4 regions of the Streptomyces hesseae genome follow, and region 4 is predicted to be linked to each of the others. Evidence: riboswitches for the same ligand, from Rfam matches in the RefSeq annotation. Region 4 holds a riboswitch; each other region holds the start of a gene.
What was found. A riboswitch is a leader RNA that binds a small molecule or an ion and turns the genes downstream of it on or off. The one in region 4 is predicted to bind cyclic di-AMP.

Region 1 (3,291 bases), on a different contig from region 4:
GGGAGCAGAACGGCGGCATCGCGTACGCGCCGCGCCCCGACCTGGCCAGCCGGTCCCAGCAGATAGCCGTGGCCGAGCGGATCCTCAAGGCGGAGGGCGCCGACACCTGGCGGAGCTGCGCGGTCAGTTCGGGCCTGGCCGGCGAGGCGGCCCAGGGCGAGGACAAGGCGCCGGAGGTGGACCCGGGTGACGGGTCGTCCTCCGCAGCGCCGGAGCCCGTCCGCCCGCGTACGCCCGGGCGCGGCAACCTGCCCGCTCCCGAGCGCACGTCGCCCGCGCCGTCCGCCCCGTCCTCCGGGTCGCACAAGCCCGCGCCCGGCTCGTCCGGTTCACCCACCCCGGACTCCTCCGGCACCCCGTCCGCTTCGACGAGCCCGTCCCCGGACACCTCCCCGGGCAAGCACCGCAAGGACCCGTCGGGGCAGCCGACGACGGGTACGACCCCCGGCGCGTCGACCGATCCGACCGCCATCCCGACGGCCCCGGTCGGCAGCCCCTCGAACACCCCGGCGAACACGCCCTCGGACACCCCCGGAACGGGATCCTCGCCTTCCGCTTCGCCGCTTCCCGGCGATGCCGGAACGCCCTCCGGAACGGGCCGGCACCGCGGCGACCCGTCGCCCTCCGGCGATGCTCAGCGGCCCTCCCGGGGCGGCGAGGGCCGGACGGACCTGCCCGCCGCCAACGACTACACCGTGCGGCCCGGTGACAACCTGTCAGCGATCGCCGAGCAGCACTCGGTCGCCGGAGGCTGGCAGACGCTGTATCAGAAGAACGAAAAAGCAGTCGGTTCCGATCCGGACCTTATCCGTCCTGGTCAGAGGCTTGACATCAAGCAGTAGCGCTCCGGTTCGAGGCGAATGTCCGTTCCAGTCGAAAGTGAGACATGGGTCTCGTTGACGACCCGTCGGATGCCTCAAATCCGTTTTGCTCGAATGGCCTCTCACCTGCGGAAACGTCAAGTTTCTGGGGCTAACTCCGGCCGCCGGTGGCTGAAAAGTGGGGTTTGAACCCGTCGGCCGCCTGTGATTACCGTCGTCACCGCTCGCCACCGCGAGCACCACGGCCGCACGCCGAATCCTGCCGGCGGCCGGGGGAGTCGTCGCGCAAGCGCCGTAGGCAGGAGCGGGGGAACCAAGGTAAGTCGCCGTAACGGTCCCAAGGCCAATGGCCGAAGGAACGGGACGGCTTGGGGTGAAGCCCGGAACGCGAAAGCGCACCGGGCCGGGCGAACTCACAGCCCGAACCCGACAGCTCACCTCGTAGGCGTCGGTGAGGAAACCGACTTATGTCCAAGGGCAAGCACCGTCGTCCGTCCAAGGCCGTCCGCATCGTCACGCTCGCCGGCGTCACCGGCGCAGCGGTCGCAGCCCCTCTGATGGTCGCGACCTCCGCCAACGCCGCCTCCGTCTCCACGTGGGACAAGGTCGCCCAGTGCGAGTCCACCGGGAACTGGCACATCAACACCGGCAACGGCTACTACGGTGGCCTCCAGTTCTCGAACTCCTCCTGGAAGGCCGCCGGCGGCACGCAGTACGCCCCGCGCGCCGACCTGGCCACCAAGTCCCAGCAGATCGCCACCGCCGAGCGCCTGCTCGCCATGCAGGGTCCGGGCGCCTGGGGCTGCGCCGGTGAGGGTGGCCTCACCAGTGGCGGCGCCAAGGCGAACGTCGACACCGACGACTCCGACGGCGGTTACGTCGCGAAGAAGTCCACGAAGTCCGCCTCCGGCGCCTACGGCAAGGCCCACGCCGACCGCAGCAAGCGTGAGGCCGCGCCCCAGGGCAAGCACAGCAGCAAGCCGGTCCAGGAGTCGGACGACTCCGACGACGAGGCCCCGGCGCCGAAGCAGACCGCCCCGCGGACCGTCCAGAAGGGCGACGGCGAGTACCAGGTGAAGGCGGGCGACACCCTCGGCACCATCGCCGCGTCCCAGAAGGTCCAGGGCGGCTGGCAGAAGCTGCACGAGCTCAACAAGAAGATCGTGCCCGACGCCGACGTGATCTTCCCGGGCCAGCAGCTCCACCTGCGCTGAGCAAGGGCCGGCCGGGACCCCACCGGGCCCCGGCCGGCCGAGCGACCGCCCCGCTCCGATGCGACTTCCCCCCGAGCCGCATCGGAGCGGGGCTCCGCTCGTTCTGCCGGTCGCTCGTTGAGCGAACACACCGACGATTCGTCCGGGGATCTCGGCGTTTGTGCCAATTTTCGGCGCGGGTGACAGGGCAAGGGCGGGCGCATGCTCCGGGGCCCGTTAGGCTCGTGCTGCAGAACTCCAGACACACACGAAGGAGACCCTCGTGCCGTCCATCGACGTCGTCGTAGCTCGCGAGATCCTCGACTCGCGAGGCAACCCCACGGTCGAGGTCGAGGTCGGCCTCGACGACGGCTCCACGGGCCGTGCCGCCGTACCGTCCGGCGCCTCCACCGGCGCCTTCGAGGCCATCGAGCTCCGCGACGGTGACCCCAAGCGCTACCTCGGCAAGGGTGTCGAGAAGGCCGTCCTCGCCGTCATCGAGCAGATCGGCCCGGAGCTCGTCGGCTACGACGCCACCGAGCAGCGCCTGATCGACCAGGCCATGTTCGACCTGGACGCCACCGACAACAAGGGCTCCCTGGGCGCCAACGCCATCCTGGGCGTCTCCCTGGCCGTCGCGCACGCCGCCTCCGAGGCGTCCGACCTGCCGCTCTTCCGCTACCTCGGCGGCCCGAACGCGCACCTGCTGCCCGTTCCGATGATGAACATCCTGAACGGCGGCTCGCACGCCGACTCCAACGTGGACATCCAGGAGTTCATGATCGCGCCGATCGGCGCGGAGTCCTTCTCCGAGGCCCTGCGCTGGGGCACCGAGGTCTACCACACCCTCAAGGCCGTCCTGAAGCGCAAGGGCCTGTCCACCGGCCTCGGCGACGAGGGCGGCTTCGCCCCGAACCTGGGCTCCAACCGCGAGGCCCTCGACCTCATCCTCGAGGCCATCAAGGAGGCCGGCTACACCCCCGGCCAGGACATCGCGCTCGCCCTGGACGTGGCCGCCTCCGAGTTCTTCAAGGACGGCGTCTACAAGTTCGAGGGCAAGGACCGCACCGCGGCCGAGATGACCGAGTACTACGCGGAGCTCGTCGCCGCGTACCCGCTCGTCTCCATCGAGGACCCGCTGTTCGAGGACGACTGGGCCGGCTGGAACACCATCACCGAGAAGCTCGGCGACAAGGTCCAGCTCGTCGGTGACGACCTGTTCGTCACCAACCCCGAGCGCCTCGCCCGCGGCATCGAGGAGAACTCCGCCAACGCCC
Region 2 (3,291 bases), on a different contig from region 4:
GGGCACGGCATGAGCGCGTGGCGCGTCCGCGCGGGGCTGTGCGCCGCGCTGCTGCTGGTCCTGGCGGGCTGCTCCGCGTCGCCCGCCGACGACGACGGGCCGGACCGGGACGACGAAGGCGCCACGGCGGCCCCCCACGCCTCCGGCACCCCGCGTGCCTCGGGCACGCCGGACGCCTCCGCCTCACCCGGTGGTTCGGCCTCACCCGGCGGAACGGCCACGGGTTCGCCACCGGCCGCGGCCCGTTGGCAGCCGCGCCCGGGCACCCGCTGGCAGTGGCAGCTGGACGGAAAGGCCGACACCTCGGTGGACGCCCCCGTCTATGACATCGACGGCTTCGAGAATTCGGCCGAAACCGTGGCCCAATTGCATGCCGGCGGCCGGAAGGCGATCTGTTACATCAATGCCGGCGCCTGGGAGGACTTCCGGCCCGACCAGGGGAAATTCCCGAAGAACCTGCTCGGCAACAAGAACAAGGGATGGAAGGGCGAGAAATGGTTCGACATCCGCCGTCTCGACACCCTGCGGCCGCTCATGGCGGCCCGGATGGACATGTGCCGGCAGAAGGGATTCGACGCCGTCGAACCCGACCTGACCGAGGGATTCCGCAACTCCACCGGCTTTCCGCTGACGGCCGACCACCAGCTGGCCTTCAACCGGATGCTGGCGGATCTCGCCCATGAGCGGGGCCTGGCCATCGGGCTGAAGAACGACCTGGACCAGATCCCGCAGCTGGTGGACGTCTTCGACTTCGCGGTGAACGAGCAGTGCGCCCAGTACGACGAGTGCGAGAAGCTCACCCCCTTCGTGAAACATAACAAAGCGGTCTTCCATGTCGAATACGAACTGTCCACGGGGGAGTTCTGCGCCACTGCGCGCCGGCTCGGGCTGAGCTCGATGCAGAAGAAGCTGGAGCTGGACGCCTGGCGCAAGCCCTGCTGAACGGCGTTCCCGGAATTACTCGTTCCATGCTGCAAGTACCCATGGAAACAAGGGTTTAGGGCCAGTTCGGCGGGGGCGCGCGGAGCGCGGTTCCGGGTCTGCTCCCGAAGTGAAGAAGTTCACAGATGGCCGCCCGGGTACCGGATTTGAATGATTCATGGTGCAGGATCTCTCACCGAACACAAGATCCCGTCACCATGGCGGGCCACCCGGGCGGACGCCGAGTCCTGCCGCCGTCCCGGGTGCGGCATCGAATTGATGGATCGGCAGGAGCGGGAGACCCAAGCGGTACGGATCACGAAGTCGGTGGTCCTTGGGGTGAAGCCGGGAAATCCGGCCGGGCAACTTCGCAGCCCGAACCCGACAGGTCATCTTTCGTAGGCGGATGTCGAAGGGCTTCGGCATGTCTGCTATGCCTCGCATACCCGCTCTCATATCCCGGGCCGGCGCCGCCTCCGCCGTCACCGCCGCCACGCTGGCGGCATCGGTGCTCGTCCCCGGCCTCGCCTCCGAGGCCTCCGCGGCCACACCCGGTGAGCAGGCCCTGAGGGTCGCCGCCGGCAAGGCCGGCTCCCCCTACCAGTACGGCGCGGCCGGCCCGAACCGGTTCGACTGCTCGGGCCTGACCCAGTACTCGTTCAAGAAGGTCGGCAAGAGCCTGCCCCGCGTGGCCGCCGACCAGTACAACCGCACCCGGCACATCTCCAGCGGCTCCCGCCAGGTCGGCGACCTGGTCTTCTTCCACTCGGGCAGCAACGTCTACCACGTGGGGATCTACGCGGGTAGCAACAAGATCTGGCACGCCCCCAAGCCGGGCGCCACGGTCCGTCAGGAGAAGATCTGGACCGGCAGCGTCTGGTACGGACGCGTCAACTAGGCTCCCCGATCGGGCGGTCCGTGACCCGGGCCGCCCGACATCCGCGTTCGCGCACGGGGGTGCCGCTTCCGGGCGCGGGGAGGGAGCGACGATGAGCGACGTCACCGGCCCGGAAGCCGCCACGGCCCAGGGCACCGTACGGGGCCGCACCACCGGCGGCCTCGCCGTCTTCCGGGGCATTCCCTACGCCCGGCCGCCCGTCGGGGCACTGCGCTTCGCCGCCCCGGCCGCGCCGCACTCCTGGGACGGGGTGCGGGACGCGGCGGAGTTCGGCCCGCCGCCCCCGCAGTCCGGCCCGGTCGGCGCGACCGGCACGGCCACCGGCGACGACTGGCTCACCCTGAACGTCTGGTCGCCGGACCCCGGCGGCTCCGGACTGCCCGTACTGGTGTGGATCCTGGGCGGGGGCTATGTCTCCGGCTACGCGGGCGACCCGCTCTACGACGCCGGGCTCCTGGCCCGGCAGGGCGGCCTCGTCGTGGTCACCCTCAACTACCGGGTGGGCGCCGAGGCCTCCGCCCAGCTGGAGGGCGCCCCCGCCAACCGGGGGCTGCTCGACCTGATCGCGGCCCTGGAGTGGGTCCAGGAGAACATCGCCGGCTTCGGCGGCGACCCCGCGCGGGTCACCGTCGCCGGCCAGTCCTCCGGCGCCGGCTCGATCGCCACCCTGCTGGCCGTGCCCCGCGCCGCCGGCCTCTTCCGCCGGGCGATCGCCCAGTCCGTCCCCGGCCTCTACACCACCCCGGCCCTCGCCTCCGGCCTCGCCGCCGAGCTCGCCGGGCGGCTGGGCACCACTCCGACCGCGGCCGGACTCGCCACCATCGACCCATGGCGGCTGGCCGAGGCGATCACCCCGATGATGTACGGGCTGCCCGCCGAGACCGACCGCTGGGGTCCGCTGGCCCGGACCGGCTCCCCGTTCTCCGTCGTGGTGGACGGCGACCTCGTACCGGAGACGCCCTGGACGGTCCTGCCGGACGGCCGGGCGAGCGGCGTGGACCTGCTGACCGGTCACACCCGCGACGAGTTCCGGCCGTTCCTGGTGATGAGCGGGGGCCGGGACAAGGTCACCGACGAGGACACGGCCGCGGTGCTGACCGCCTTCGCCCCCGGCCCCGACGGCCCCCGGGCCTACCGCGCCGCCTACCCGGACGCCGCCCCCGTGGAACTCTTCGAGACCGTCCACAGCGACGTCCTGTTCCGCATGCCCTCGCTCCACCTCGCCGAGGCCCACACCGCCGGCGGCGGTACGGCGTACCTGTACGAGCTGCGCCGGCCCGCGCCCGTCCTGGGCGGGGCGCTCGGCGCCGCCCACGGGCTCGACGTGTCGATGCTGTTCGGCACCTACGACGCCCCGCAGGCCCGGCTGCTGCTCGGCGAGGGGCCGGTCCCCGAGGACCTGGTGGCCATCGGGGACGGGATCCGCCGGTCGTGGACGGCCTTCGCGACCCACGGCGACCCGGGCTGGCCCG
Region 3 (3,291 bases), on a different contig from region 4:
TCGCGGTGGTCGTCACGTCATCTGATTTCCCGATCGCACACAGAACATTCCCGGGATATCCGATATCGGGTGGTTCTGGGGTCGCTATGACCTGATTGCCCTGCCCGGCTTGCCGAACCGGCGCCCCCGCCTGCTCGGTCCACCCGCTCGGCCCGCCCGCTCGCTACGGCTCCAGGCCCCTGCCCCGCAGCCACGACAGCGGGTCCACCGGCGCGCCACCACCCGGCCGTACCTCCAGGTGGAGATGCGGGCCGGTGACATTGCCGGTCGCGCCGACCCGGCCGATGACCGTGCCCGTGCCGACCTTGCCCGACGTGACCACCATCGACGACAGGTGGCAGTACCAGACCTCGGTCCCGTCATCGAGCGTCAGCACGATGCGGTAGCCGTAGGCGCCCGCCCAGCCCGCCTGGGTGACGGTGCCGCCGCCGACCGCCTTCACCGGGCTGCCGGTGGGGGCGGCGAAGTCCTCGCCGGTGTGGTTCGCGGACCACATGTTTCCCGCCTGGCCGAAGCCGGCGGTGAGGGTGTACGAGGCCACGGGGAGGGTGAAGGATCCGCCGGCGCCGCGATGCGCGGAGGTGGACGATCCGGTCGAGTGCCGCTCCGGGGTTCCGGCCGAGTCGGCAGATCCGGCCGATCCGGCCGATCCGTCCGTCGCCGCCCCACCGCCGGCCGCCTCCTGTGCGGCCCGCTGCGCGGCCTCGTACGTCGCCGCCTTCGCGTCCGCCGCCTCGCGCTCGGCCGACTCCCGCTCCGCCGCGGCCTTCTCCGCCGCGGCCTTCTCCGCCGCCGCCTTGCGGTGCTGCTCGGCGGCGGCCTGGGCCACTCGCGCCTGCGCCTCGGCCTCGGCGGCGCCCTGCTGGTGCTCGGCCTGCTGGAGGATGCGGGCCCGCAGCACCTCGCCGGCGTCGGCGGTGTCGCGCACGGTACGTACCGTCTCGACGGGGGCCTGCTGCGCCTCGACGGCCCGCTGCCCGCCCTGCTCGTGACCGTCGGCCATGAACGAGCCGACGACCGGAATGCTCTGGGCCAGGTCCGGCATGGATATGGAGGCCTGCGGGCGGTCCTGGGCGCTGGCCATGCCGCCCGCGCCGACCGCCGCGATCATTCCGGCGCCGAGCACCGCCCCGCTGCGCGCCATCGTGCCGCCGCGCGGCTTGACGACGCGGTGCCGGCCGCGGACGGGCGCCGCCGGGTGCTCCTCGCCGGGGACCCACTCGTCGCCCGCCGCCCGGGGCGCGGGGGCGGGGACGACGGCCTCGGGAGCCGGATCCGGCTCGTAAGGGGGAATGTAGGCGGGGACGAACGGAGGGTCGTACGGAGGGTCGTACGGACTGCCATCGAACGCGGAGCTGTCGGAGCTGTTGGACGCCACGAGGGCGACTCCTTTCCTTCCTGTTCGCCTACCGGGTTAGCTGTCGGGTTCGGAGGAGGAAGGTCTCCTACAGGCCTGCGTTCGGGCCCGATTCACCCCAAATGATGGTTCCCCGGTTCCGCCCGCGGGATTCGGCGAAGGCGCACGGCACCGCCCCTGCGACGGCTGCAACGACCGCGCTGCGTTATCGAACGTTAATAGACAGAGCGGCTGGATTCCAAGCCGAAAGGGTGAATCCAGCAGGCGCGTTGGGGCTCTTTATAAGGCGCTTACTTCTGATAGTTCGTCAGTCGTTATGGATCTGAGGAGATCGCAGGCGCACGGTACGGGCGGTGACCTGGGGACGTTTGTGGGTGATGGGAGCGGTACGGAGCCTGCCGTCGATCCGCCGGATGGCGAGCAGGGCCATGTCGTCGTCCGTACGCCCGCCCGCGTGCCGGGTCACGTCCGCCGCGAGGGAGTCCAGCAGGGCGTCGGGGCTGCGGAACTGCTTGCCGTGGAGCCGTGGCTGGGGGTCATAGAACGCCCCGGCCGCGTCCCTGGCCTCGGTGACCCCGTCGGTAAACAGCAGCAACGTCGCCCCCACCGGGAACTCCCACTCCTCCACCCGGTCCGGCCACGCGCCCAGGTCCTCCATCCCCAGCGGCAGGGCGGGCGTTCGGGGGTGGGTGTCCCCGACGGTGCCGTCGGGATGGAGCAGGAGCGGGGGCGGATGGCCGCGGTTGACGATGCGCAGGGCGCCCGCGCCCGGCTGGACCTCGGCCAGGACGGCGGTGGTGAACCCCTCGGCCTGATCGACGTTCGCGCGCCGTGCGCCCTCCCGTTGAAGCGCGCGCTCCAGCCGCACCGCCAGCCCCTCCAGCGTGCGCTCCTGCTCCGCCGCCTCCCGGAACGCGCCGATCAGGATCGCGACCGCCTCCACCGCGCCGAGCCCCTTGCCCCGTACGTCGCCGACGATGACGCGGACGCCGTACGGGGTGTCCTGCACCGCGTAGAGGTCGCCGCCGATCCGGGCGTCGGCCTGCGCGGCGACATAGCGCGCGGCCACGCGGAGCCCGCCGATCCGGGCCGGGGGCGTGGGCAGCACGGCCCGCTGGGCGGCCTCCGCGACACTCCGCACGGACGCCAGCCGGAGATGGCCGCGCCGTACGACGCGGTTGATGCCCACGGCGAGCGCGCCGACGATCAGGACGGTGGCGACCTCGGTCACCGACTCGCCCATCTCCGGCGCCTGCCGCGAGAGGGAGAGCGTGACCATCGCCGCCAGGGACACGACCGCCGTGAGCAGGGTGGCGAAGAGGGAGAGGAGCGGGGCGGCGACGAGGGGCGCGGAGACGAAGAAGGGGGCGGAGGAGTACTTGGGGGGCGTGAGGACGTCGAAAGCGATGCCGCCGATGACGACGGCGGCGGGGAGGCAGCGGGCGACGACGACCGACGTCACCCGCCCGGGGAGCGGCTCGCAGAGCGGATCCGGCCCGGGCGGCAGCCCGTCTCGCTTCCCCACCGTGTGCTCCTGACCGGCCGACGTCCCTTGCTCCGTACCCGTCCACCCTTGCGGGCGGGGTACGGCCGGGCGAACGGGGTTACGCCGTTCGAGGCCCCGGCCGGACGGCCCCGAGGCCCCGGCCGGCTGGCCGGGGCCTCGGGGCCGTCGGAGTTTCAGGAGGTCAGGGCCCTCAGGGCCGCAAGGCCTCAGGACGCGGCAGGGCGGCGACCGCCGCCACCGCCGCCGCCTCGGCGCGACCGGCCGACGGCGTTGCCCGGACGGGTGCCGCCGGAGCGCCGGGAGCCCTCGCCGCCATTGCCGCCGAAGCCGCGGAACGGACGGCCGCCGCCGTTGCCCGAACCGGAACCGGAGCCGGAGCCGGTGGCCGAACCGGCACCCGAACCGGAACGCGAGCCGGAGCGGGAGC
Region 4 (3,291 bases):
GCGGTGCTCCGGCCGGGGACCGCCACGAATTCCCGGCCGCTATTCCTCCAGGAATAGCGGGCCCTTGTTAAGAACGGACGCCCGCCGTGTTTACGGGCTGTTTCGGCGGATGGACGCGGTCGCCGCCGGTCCGCCGCAGCAGGAATTCACCGGGTGAACGGCCGGCCCGTACGGCGGCCAGCTCCCGGGCGCGCTCCACGTCCCCGCGGGCCACCGCGTCCACCAGCGCCCCGCACGCCTCCCAGGTCTCCAGCGGCCGGACCACGGGCCCCGGGGCGTACACCCAGGCGATCTTGCGGCGCAGCTGGGTCAGGAGCCCGGCGACCGAGGGGCTGCCGGACGCCTGGGCGAGCGTCTCGTCGAACCAGTCGCCGAGCTGACGCAGTTCGGCGCAACGGCCCGCGCGGGCCCGCTCCTGACCCAGCCTGACCAGGCCCCGCAACACCTTGAGATGGGCCTCGGAGCGCCGCTGCGCGGCCTTGGCGGCGCCCAGCGGCTCCAGCAGGGCCCGGATGTCGAGAAGGTCGGCGGCCTCGCGCTCGGTGGGTTCGGCGACACAGGCGCCGGCGTGCCGGCGGGTGGTCACGAAGCCCTCGGAGGCGAGGGTGCGCAGCGCCTCGCGCACGGGCACCCGGGAGACGCCGTAGCGGCGGGCGAGGATTTCCTCGATGAGCCGGCTGCCCGGCGGGAAAGCGCCGGAGACGATGTCGTCGCGGATGGCGGTGCACACCGCGTGCGTGGAAATACGACGGCTCTCGCGCGGCCCTTCGCCGTCGCCGCTCACGTACGGCCCCGCATGGGTCTACCTCCGCCTCATGCTTCAATCCCCCTGCAGCACGGCCGATTGACGTCCGTTCGGCGACTCTATGGCAATCCCGGGCGTTTTCCGATGGTGCCGCCGCTTCATGGATATTTTTTGGCCAACACGAAGGCCCCGGCCTGGGGCCGGGGCCTTTCGGAAGTCGTCGCGCGTCGTTACAGGTTGACGCCGTGCGCGGCCATGTAGGCGATCGGGTCGATGTCCGAGCCGTAGGTGGGGGCCGTGCGGGCCTCGAAGTGCAGGTGCGGGCCGGTGACGTTGCCGGTGGCGCCGGAGAGGCCGATCTGCTGGCCCGGGGTGACCGACTGACCGACGGAGACGTCGATGGAGGACAGGTGGCCGTACTGGGTGTACGTGCCGTCGGCCATCTGGATGACGACGTTGTTGCCGTAGGCGCCGCCCCAGCCGGCCTCGACGATGGTGCCCATGCCCACCGCGTGGACGGAGGTGCCGGTCTCGGCGTGCATGTCGATGCCGGTGTGGCTGCCGGAGGACCACAGGCCGCTGGAGGCCTTGTAGGCGGTGGAGACGTAGGAGCCGTCGATGGGGCTCACGAAGGTGCCGAGGCGCTTGCGCTCCTCGTCGCGGGCGGCCTTCTCCTTGGCGGCGCGCTCCTCCTCGGCCTTGCGCTTGGCCTCTTCGTAACGCTGCTTGGCCTGGACAGCCTTCTGCTTGGCGCTCTCCTCGGCCTGGAGGCGGGCGGCGGCCTCGTCGGCGGCGCTGCGCTGGGACTCGGCCTGGGCGTCGACGTGCTCGGCCATGACGTCGCCGATGACGACGGCCTGGGTCAGGCCGGTGTCCTCGGGGCGCTGGGCGTCGTCGGAGGCGGCGAAGGCCGGGGCGGCGACACCGGCGACGACGCCGGCGGCCGTCAGGGTGGCTATGCCCGCCACATTGGCGCTGACGCGCGCGGCGCGGCTCGGACGACGGTGCTTCCCGGTGGCACGGGTGAACGCCATGTCTGCGGCTGTTCCTTTCCTTCCCTCTCGCCTACCGGGTTAGCTGACGGGTTCGGAGCAGGAAGGTCTCCTACGGATCCCTCGTGAGAGGGGCCCGATTCACCCCAGGGACGTTTGGGTCCCCGGCTCCCCTCGGCTCGCGCCTCGGGAACTCGGCGATGGCTGCCCGGGGGCCGCGGTCGCGGCTCCGATAGGCGGGCTGCCGGGCCTGACGCTAATCGGCGTCAGATTCGAACAGCAAACAGAAGTGGGGTTTTATGACGTACGCCACACGACCAACATGCAACCTCCGCCTGAAAGCGGACATAAGCGAGGCGCATGGGTCACAACGGACCCATGCGCCAACGCTGCCCCGGCGCAGCGTGGCCGCCGCGCCGGGGTGGTGAGTCGCCGTCAGGCGGGGATGACCGTCACCGGGCCGATGCCCAGGGCCTTGACGGGCTCGGCGATCTCGGCGGCGTCACCGACGAGGACGGTGACGAGGCGGTCGGCCGGGAAGGCGCTCACGACGGCCGCCGTGGCCTCCACCGTGCCGGCCTGCGCGAGGCGTTCGTACAGCCGCGCCTGGAAGTCGTCCGGCAGGTACTGCTCGACCTGGTCGGCGAAGGTCGCGGCGACGGCCGCGGCCGTCTCGTACTTCAGCGGCGCGACACCGACCAGGTTCTGCACGGCGACGTCGCGCTCGGCCTCGGTCAGGCCCTCCGCCGCCAGGGTGCGCAGCACGGTCCACAGATCCTGGAGCGCGGGGCCGGTGTTGGGGGTGTCCACGGAGCCGCTGATGGCGAGCATGGCCGTGCCCGTCCCGTCGGGGGCGGAGAGCAGCACCTGGCCGAAGGAGCGCACGCCGTAGGTGTAGCCCTTCTCCTCGCGCAGGACGCGGTCCAGGCGGGAGGTGAGGGTGCCGCCGAGGCAGTAGGTGCCGAGGATCTGGGCGGGCCAGATGCTCGCGTGCCGGTCGGGGCCGGTACGGCCGATGAGGAGCTGCGTCTGCACGGCGCCGGGCCGGTCCACGATGACGACGCGGCCGGTGTCGTCGGCGGTGACGGCCGGCACGGGCAGCGGCTCGACGGTGGTGCCGGTCCAGGTGCCCAGGGACTCCGCCAGGGTCCGGTCGAGGTCGATGCCGGTGAAGTCGCCGACGATCGCCACGGTGGTGGTGGCGGGGCGGACATGGGCCTCGTAGAAGGACCGGACCGCCGCGGCGTCGACGCGCTCGACGGTCTCCTGCGCGCCCTGACGGGGGCGGGACATCCGGGAGTCGGCCGGGAAGAGCTCGGCGGCCAGCGCCATGGCCGCCCGGCGGGCCGGGTTGGCCAGCTCGTGCGGGATCTCGTCCAGGCGGTTGTCGACCAGGCGCTCGATCTCGCTGTCCGGGAAGGCCGGGGCGCGCAGGGCGTCGGCGAGCAGGCCCATGGCCTTGCCCAGCCGGGAGGCCGGGACCTCCAGGGAGAGCCGGACACCGGGGTGGTCGGCGTGGGCGTCGAGGGTGGCGCCGCAGCGCTCCAGCTCGGC

Region 1: another riboswitch for cyclic di-AMP. It lies ahead of RM609_RS06200 (transglycosylase family protein); the one in region 4 lies ahead of RM609_RS14235 (M23 family metallopeptidase).
Region 2: another riboswitch for cyclic di-AMP. It lies ahead of RM609_RS02420 (C40 family peptidase); the one in region 4 lies ahead of RM609_RS14235 (M23 family metallopeptidase).
Region 3: another riboswitch for cyclic di-AMP. It lies ahead of RM609_RS20815 (M23 family metallopeptidase); the one in region 4 lies ahead of RM609_RS14235 (M23 family metallopeptidase).

The regions. Positions count from the first base shown of each region.
Region 1 covers NZ_JAVRFI010000003.1:46,062-49,352, reverse strand. The annotation lists gene RM609_RS06205 (transglycosylase family protein) at 1-842, shown strand, start outside; cyclic di-AMP (ydaO/yuaA leader) riboswitch at 1,102-1,284, shown strand; gene RM609_RS06200 (transglycosylase family protein) at 1,289-2,035, shown strand; gene eno (phosphopyruvate hydratase) at 2,298-3,291, shown strand, end outside.
Region 2 covers NZ_JAVRFI010000001.1:648,263-651,553, reverse strand. The annotation lists gene RM609_RS02430 (spherulation-specific family 4 protein) at 1-13, shown strand, start outside; gene RM609_RS02425 (endo alpha-1,4 polygalactosaminidase) at 10-942, shown strand; cyclic di-AMP (ydaO/yuaA leader) riboswitch at 1,189-1,341, shown strand; gene RM609_RS02420 (C40 family peptidase) at 1,346-1,819, shown strand; gene RM609_RS02415 (carboxylesterase/lipase family protein) at 1,911-3,291, shown strand, end outside.
Region 3 covers NZ_JAVRFI010000013.1:166,086-169,376, reverse strand. The annotation lists gene RM609_RS20820 (MFS transporter) at 1-16, opposite strand, end outside; gene RM609_RS20815 (M23 family metallopeptidase) at 164-1,378, opposite strand; cyclic di-AMP (ydaO/yuaA leader) riboswitch at 1,389-1,525, opposite strand; gene RM609_RS20810 (PP2C family protein-serine/threonine phosphatase) at 1,665-2,882, opposite strand; gene RM609_RS20805 (DEAD/DEAH box helicase) at 3,071-3,291, opposite strand, start outside.
Region 4 covers NZ_JAVRFI010000007.1:200,682-203,972, forward strand. The annotation lists gene RM609_RS14230 (GntR family transcriptional regulator) at 68-784, opposite strand; gene RM609_RS14235 (M23 family metallopeptidase) at 976-1,779, opposite strand; cyclic di-AMP (ydaO/yuaA leader) riboswitch at 1,793-1,947, opposite strand; gene RM609_RS14240 (M16 family metallopeptidase) at 2,173-3,291, opposite strand, start outside.